DNA from 3 places in the Klebsiella sp. PK18 genome. Region 3 is predicted to be linked to each of the others. Evidence: predicted binding sites of a transcription regulator. Region 3 holds the regulator's gene; each other region holds the start of a gene.
What was found. The regulator LexA, encoded in region 3, represses DNA repair genes until DNA is damaged. The targets are predictions, from matches to a motif close to TNCTGTATGTACATACAGNA.

Region 1 (2,273 bases), 740 kb from region 3:
GATTTGGGACCGTAGGCCGGGTCAGGCGCTAGCCGCCACCCGGCAATAGCATGCCAGCAATGTGAGGCCGCTTTCGCGGCCTTTTTAGCCGTTGACTCCCTTACTGCCAGCTTTTCGCCTGTGCCGGAGAATCCACCATCACCCCGTCGGCACCCAGCTCCTTCGCCGTGCGGTAGTCTTCCGCACTGTTGATGCCGAAGAAAATAATGTGCGCTTTGCCCTGTGAGCGGAAGCAATCCATCGCCTCTTTATCCCAGGTGAGCGTTGCCGGGGAGATCCCTTCGCCAAGGGTAAACTTCTCCACCACCTCCACCTTGCGCTTCAGCTCCAGCCCATACCACTGCTCGCCCTCGTGCTGGCTGCTCAGCTGACACTGGTGGCTGAGTGAAATAGTCGCAAGTTTAGTGCGAGTCTCGCTGCGGGTGACGAAGCGGGGAATAGCCGATGGCAGGGCGGCGATATAGCGGTCATCGGTGGAATAGACCCGCACGCGATCGAGGCTGTCGGTGGCTTTTAACACTGCCAGCAGGCGTTCGCCCATCACCGCCGGATCGGTATCTGGAGATTTGATATCGATATAGAAAAAAGTGTGCGGCCACTGTTGCAGCACGCTTTGCAGGGTCGGGATCGTGGCCTGCTTACCGCGCCACGGGTGGCTGTCATCCCCCCATTTCCAGCCGGCGTCGACTTTCGCCAGCTCGGCGGCGGTTAAGCTGGAGACCTTACCCTCGGCGTTGGTCAGGGCGGAGAGATCGCTTGAACGGTAGAGTACCGGTACGCCGTCGCGGCTTAACTGCACCGTGACCCAGATGGCCTCAGCGTGGTTCTCCAGCGCCAGTTTAATGGCCGGCAGGGTATTTTCCGGCGCATCGCCGGTACCGCCGCGGTGGGCAATCAGCTGTGGGTTAGCTAAAGCGCTGCTGGCGGCCAGCAGGCAAAGGGCGGTGAGTCGTTTCTTCATGATTGTATCTTTCAGATTAGTTGATTAACTTTATGAAAGTAAACATGATTTATTGCACTTTTATGTTGTCAGCGTTTTTTTGACCACCGCAGTAAAAAAAGCATCAAACTGGCGCGCAGTTTTTGCTATGCTGTATGGGTATACAGTATTGAGTCTGACGATGCGTAAAATTATCCATGTCGATATGGACTGTTTCTTTGCGGCGGTGGAGATGCGCGACAACCCGGCGTTGCGCGATATTCCCCTCGCGATAGGCGGCAGTCGGGTACAGCGTGGCGTGATTAGTACCGCGAACTATCCTGCGCGTAAGTTTGGCGTGCGCAGCGCCATGCCGACGGCAACGGCGCTCAAGCTGTGCCCGCATCTCACGCTGCTTCCCGGCCGCTTCGATGCCTACAAAGAAGCCTCGAATCATATCCGCGAAATTTTCTCCCGCTATACCTCGCGCATTGAGCCGCTGTCGCTGGATGAAGCCTACCTTGACGTCAGCGACAGCGTGCATTGTCACGGGTCGGCCACCCTGATAGCTCAGGAGATCCGCCAGACCATCGAACGGGAGCTGCGCCTCACCGCTTCGGCGGGCGTGGCGCCGGTGAAGTTTCTCGCTAAAATCGCTTCCGATATGAATAAACCCAACGGCCAGTTCGTTATCGCTCCCCATCAGGTGGCAGAGTTTGTGCGGGCGCTGCCGCTGGCGAAAATACCCGGTGTCGGAAAGGTGTCGGCGGCGAAGCTGGAAAATATGGGCCTGCGTACCTGTGGCGATGTGCAGAACAGCGATCTGGCCATGCTGCTCAAGCGCTTCGGTAAATTCGGCCGTATTCTGTGGGAGCGCAGCCACGGGATTGATGAGCGGGAAATCCATAACGATCGGCAACGTAAATCGGTGGGCGTGGAGCGGACGTTAGCGGAAGATATCCACGAATGGTCAGCGTGCGAAGCGATTATCGAAAATCTCTATCCCGAACTGGAGCGGCGGCTGGCGAAGGTTAAACCGGACCTGCTGATCGCCCGCCAGGGGATTAAACTGAAATTTAATGATTTCCAGCTGACCACTCAGGAGCACGTCTGGCCGCGGCTGAACAAAGAGGATCTGATTGCCACCGCCCACAAAGCCTGGGATGAGCGCCGCGGCGGACGGGGCGTGCGTCTGGTTGGGCTCCATGTGACGCTGCTCGATCCGCAGCTGGAAAGGCAGCTTTTATTAGGGATTTAACCATGCATATTCGTGCTTACCACGACAGCGATTTGCCATTGCTCTGCCAGATCTTTCTGCGCGCGGTGCAGGAAACGGCGAGCCGGGACTATACCC
Region 2 (2,273 bases), 1.5 Mb from region 3:
TAGCCGATGCCGATGGCGCTGCGCGACTGAGCGGACAGGGGGGTGAGATCGCACGGCGGGGCGCCAATGTCATGCCAGGTCATCCGACCGCTGGCCACCGGCAGATGGCCGGCAATGCAGTTGACCAGGGTGGTTTTTCCCATTCCCTCGCGTCCCAGTACGCCAATGCACTCTCCCGGGCGTAGTTCAAGATCGACATTCCACAGCGAGTGCTGATTACCGTAAAAATGATTTACTGCCTGTAAATTCAACATGGACGTTTTCTCCTTATCCTGGCGTCAGGGCGACAGAAAGATGCTGCAAAACTCTTGCCAGGAAAAAGAACGCTCGGAAAAAACCGCGAAACGCCGACACCATCGGGCATAGTCAGCGCGGGCGCTGCACTTTTCCGGTGCCCGACGCTAAAGGGTGGTGCAAAAAGCAGCAAAAATCGAGCGGCTTTAAACGGATAGTTATCAAAAATAGTTCGATAAAAATTTTTCGCCGCACGGTTTACAGCGAAAGTCGATTTGCGCCGGGCGGCGGCGGTCTTGGGCTGCAGACAGTTATCCACTATTCCTGTGGATAACCTTGTGTATTAGAGTTAGAAAACCTGCGGTAAGCTAGAGCGTACGCGGCCTGCGGCTGAATTGGCGCGAAAGGCGTCTTTTCGTTAAAGTACTTAAATATCAGCGTGTTATATAAAATCAATGGGTGTAAGAAAAGCGTCATCTACTGCCATAAAACTTTCACCCGTCCGCTTGACAAATGTTAAAAGGTAAAAATTTCTGGGGATAACCCTGCCGGCCGGAGGATTATTCCACCCGGTGCGCGTTTTATGCGCACCATGGCGCCGAAATAAGCCGTTTACTGACGCTATCATAGTGATGTACTGTTTAAATATCCAGTATAATTTGTTGGCAAAAAATGGCCCGGAGGGTAGAATTAAACACCGGCCGCTAAATCCATCTTCAGGTTTTGATCAATGAGTAAATCGTTTGTTCTGCATTCCGCCTTTCGCCCCTCCGGAGACCAACCGGAAGCCATCCGCCGCCTGGAAGAGGGGCTGGAGGATGGGCTCGCGCATCAAACGCTGCTGGGGGTCACCGGCTCCGGTAAAACCTTCACCATCGCCAACGTGATTGCCGACCTGCAGCGGCCGACGATGGTGCTGGCGCCAAACAAAACCCTGGCGGCCCAGCTCTACGGCGAGATGAAAGAGTTTTTCCCGGAGAATGCCGTCGAGTATTTCGTCTCCTACTACGATTACTATCAGCCGGAAGCCTACGTCCCCAGCTCAGATACCTTCATTGAGAAGGACGCCTCGGTAAACGAACATATCGAGCAGATGCGCTTGTCGGCGACCAAAGCGCTGCTCGAGCGGCGCGACGTGGTGGTGGTGGCGTCAGTCTCGGCTATCTACGGCCTCGGCGACCCGGACCTGTACCTGAAGATGATGCTGCACCTGACGGTCGGGATGCTGATTGACCAGCGCGCTATCCTGCGCCGTCTGGCCGAACTGCAGTATACCCGCAACGATCAGGCCTTCCAGCGCGGCACCTTTCGCGTGCGCGGCGAGGTGATCGACGTCTTCCCGGCGGAATCCGACGATATCGCGCTGCGCATTGAGCTGTTTGATGAAGAGGTCGAGCGCCTGTCGCTGTTCGACCCGCTCACCGGCCACGTGGAATCGACGGTGCCGCGCTACACCATTTATCCCAAGACCCACTACGTGACGCCGCGGGAACGCATCGTCCAGGCGATGGAAGAGATCAAGCTGGAGCTGGCGGAGCGGCGCAAGGTTCTGCTGGCCAACAACAAGCTTCTGGAAGAGCAGCGCTTAACCCAGCGTACCCAGTTCGACCTCGAAATGATGAACGAGCTGGGCTACTGCTCGGGCATTGAAAACTACTCGCGCTTCCTTTCCGGTCGCGGGCCCGGCGAGCCGCCGCCCACTCTGTTTGACTATCTGCCGGCAGACGGTCTGCTGGTGATAGACGAATCCCACGTTACGGTGCCGCAGATCGGCGGTATGTACCGGGGCGACCGGGCGCGCAAAGAGACGCTGGTGGAGTACGGTTTCCGCCTGCCGTCGGCGCTGGATAACCGGCCGATGAAGTTTGAAGAATTTGAAGCGCTGGCCCCGCAAACCATCTACGTCTCGGCAACCCCCGGCGCCTACGAGCTGGATAAATCCGGCGGCGAAGTGGTGGATCAGGTGGTGCGGCCGACCGGTCTGCTTGACCCGATCATCGAAGTGCGGCCGGTAGCCACCCAGGTAGACGATCTGTTGT
Region 3 (2,273 bases):
TGCCGGAATAGACTTGCTTTTTACCAGCACCCGTAATGGTAAATTCAGTAATTTATAGTAAATTCGTTGCCAGCCGGACATAAACGATGTGAAGCCTCTGGTTAATCATGCAAATGCGCGGCAAGAATAACAGAAAGTGGGCAAAATTTCCGTTACCACGCGGCAAACGCGTACACTCATCGACGTCATTTACGTAAAAAGGTTTTGTGATGGCCAATAATACCACCGGGTTAACCCGAATCATTAAGGCGGCAGGTTACTCCTGGAAAGGATTTCGCGCAGCGTGGATCAACGAGGCCGCGTTTCGTCAGGAAGGTATCGCCGCCATCGTGGCCGTCGCGATAGCCTGCTGGCTGGACGTCGACGCCATCACCCGCGTATTGCTGATTGGGTCGGTCCTGCTAGTGATGATAGTCGAAATTCTCAACAGCGCGATTGAGGCGGTCGTGGATCGTATAGGCTCGGAATATCATGAGCTTTCAGGGCGCGCCAAAGACATGGGATCGGCGGCGGTCCTGCTGGCGATTATCATCGCACTGATCACCTGGGGAACGCTGCTGTGGAGCCATTATCATTAACGTTCTTCGCTAAGCCTCGCAAAATATAAACAATCTGCCGATTTTTGTGTGCCATGTGGTTCCAAAATCACCGGTAGCTGTATATACTCACAGCATAACTGTATATACACCCAGGGGGCGGAATGAAAGCGTTAACGACCAGGCAGCAAGAGGTGTTTGATCTCATTCGGGATCATATCAGCCAGACGGGCATGCCGCCGACGCGTGCGGAAATTGCTCAGCGCTTGGGGTTCCGTTCCCCAAACGCGGCGGAAGAACACCTGAAAGCGCTGGCGCGTAAAGGCGCGATCGAGATCGTCTCCGGTGCTTCTCGCGGTATCCGCCTGCTGACGGAAGAAGAACATGGCCTGCCGCTGATCGGCCGCGTCGCCGCCGGCGAGCCGCTGCTGGCGCAGCAGCACATTGAGGGGCACTATCAGGTCGACCCGTCGATGTTTAAACCCAACGCGGATTTCCTGCTGCGCGTCAGCGGCATGTCGATGAAAGACATCGGTATCCTTGATGGCGATCTACTGGCGGTCCACAAAACCCAGGACGTGCGTAACGGCCAGGTGGTGGTAGCGCGCATTGACGACGAAGTGACGGTGAAGCGCCTGAAAAAGCAGGGTAACGTCGTCGAACTGTTGCCGGAAAACAGCGAATTTACCCCTATCGTTGTCGATCTGCGTCAGCAGAGTTTTACCATTGAGGGTCTGGCCGTTGGCGTGATCCGTAATGGAGAATGGATGTAACGCCTGCCCCTGCGCAGCGTCATCTGATGCATGACGCTGCGACGTTTGTCCTCAATCAGGTCTCCGAACATGCTGCTCAACGCTGCCGATAAAGCGCTGTGGCGCCTTGCGATCCCGATGATTTTCTCCAATATCACCGTCCCGCTGCTGGGGCTGGTGGATACCGCGGTGATCGGCCACCTTGACAGCCCGGTATACCTCGGCGGCGTCGCGGTTGGGGCGACGGCTACCAGTTTCCTCTTCATGCTGCTGCTGTTTTTGCGCATGAGCACCACCGGGCTCACCGCTCAGGCCTGGGGTGCCAAAGATCCGCTGCGACTGGCGCGGGCGCTGGTGCAGCCGCTGACTCTGGCGCTGGGCGCCGGGGTTCTCATCATCCTGTTTCGCCTGCCGCTGATTAACCTCGCTCTGCATATTGTCGGCGGCAGTGAGGCGGTGCTTGAGCAGGCGAGACGGTTTCTCGAAATCCGCTGGCTCAGCGCCCCCGCCTCGCTGGCCAATCTGGTGCTGCTCGGCTGGCTGCTGGGAGTCCAGTACGCCCGGGCGCCGGTGATTCTGCTGGTGGTCGGTAATCTGCTCAATATTGTGCTCGACCTGTGGCTGGTGATGGGCCTGCGGATGAACGTCCAGGGGGCGGCGCTGGCCACGGTCACCGCGGAGTACGCCACTCTCATTATTGGCCTGATGATGGCGAAGCGGGTGCTGACGCTGCGCGGCGTGTCGCTGGCAATGCTGAAAAACGCCTGGCGCGGGGATCTGCGCCGTCTGCTGGCGTTGAATCGGGACATCATGCTGCGTTCCCTGCTGCTACAGCTGTGCTTTGGCGCGCTGACCGTGTACGGCGCGCGTCTGGGCAGCGACATTGTGGCGGTCAATGCGGTACTGATGACCATGCTGACCTTTACCGCCTATGCGCTGGATGGCTTTGCCTATGCCGTGGAGGCCCACTCCGGCCAGGCCTACG

Region 1: a site for LexA is predicted at 1,090-1,109, ahead of dinB (DNA polymerase IV). Genes of this name have one in related genera too.
Region 2: a site for LexA is predicted at 870-889, ahead of uvrB (excinuclease ABC subunit UvrB). Genes of this name have one in related genera too.

Annotation. Positions count from the first base shown of each region.
Region 1 covers NZ_CM173493.1:4,538,687-4,540,959, reverse strand. The annotation lists gene AC3EMD_RS22410 (glycerophosphodiester phosphodiesterase family protein) at 101-961, opposite strand; gene dinB (DNA polymerase IV) at 1,122-2,177, shown strand; gene AC3EMD_RS22400 (GNAT family N-acetyltransferase) at 2,180-2,273, shown strand, end outside.
Region 2 covers NZ_CM173493.1:3,805,136-3,807,408, reverse strand. The annotation lists gene AC3EMD_RS18585 (ABC transporter ATP-binding protein) at 1-254, opposite strand, end outside; partial or broken gene AC3EMD_RS18580 (hypothetical protein) at 344-553, opposite strand; gene uvrB (excinuclease ABC subunit UvrB) at 965-2,273, shown strand, end outside.
Region 3 covers NZ_CM173493.1:5,278,109-5,280,381, reverse strand. The annotation lists gene plsB (glycerol-3-phosphate 1-O-acyltransferase PlsB) at 1-81, opposite strand, end outside; gene AC3EMD_RS25860 (diacylglycerol kinase) at 210-578, shown strand; gene lexA (transcriptional repressor LexA) at 701-1,309, shown strand; gene dinF (MATE family efflux transporter DinF) at 1,379-2,273, shown strand, end outside.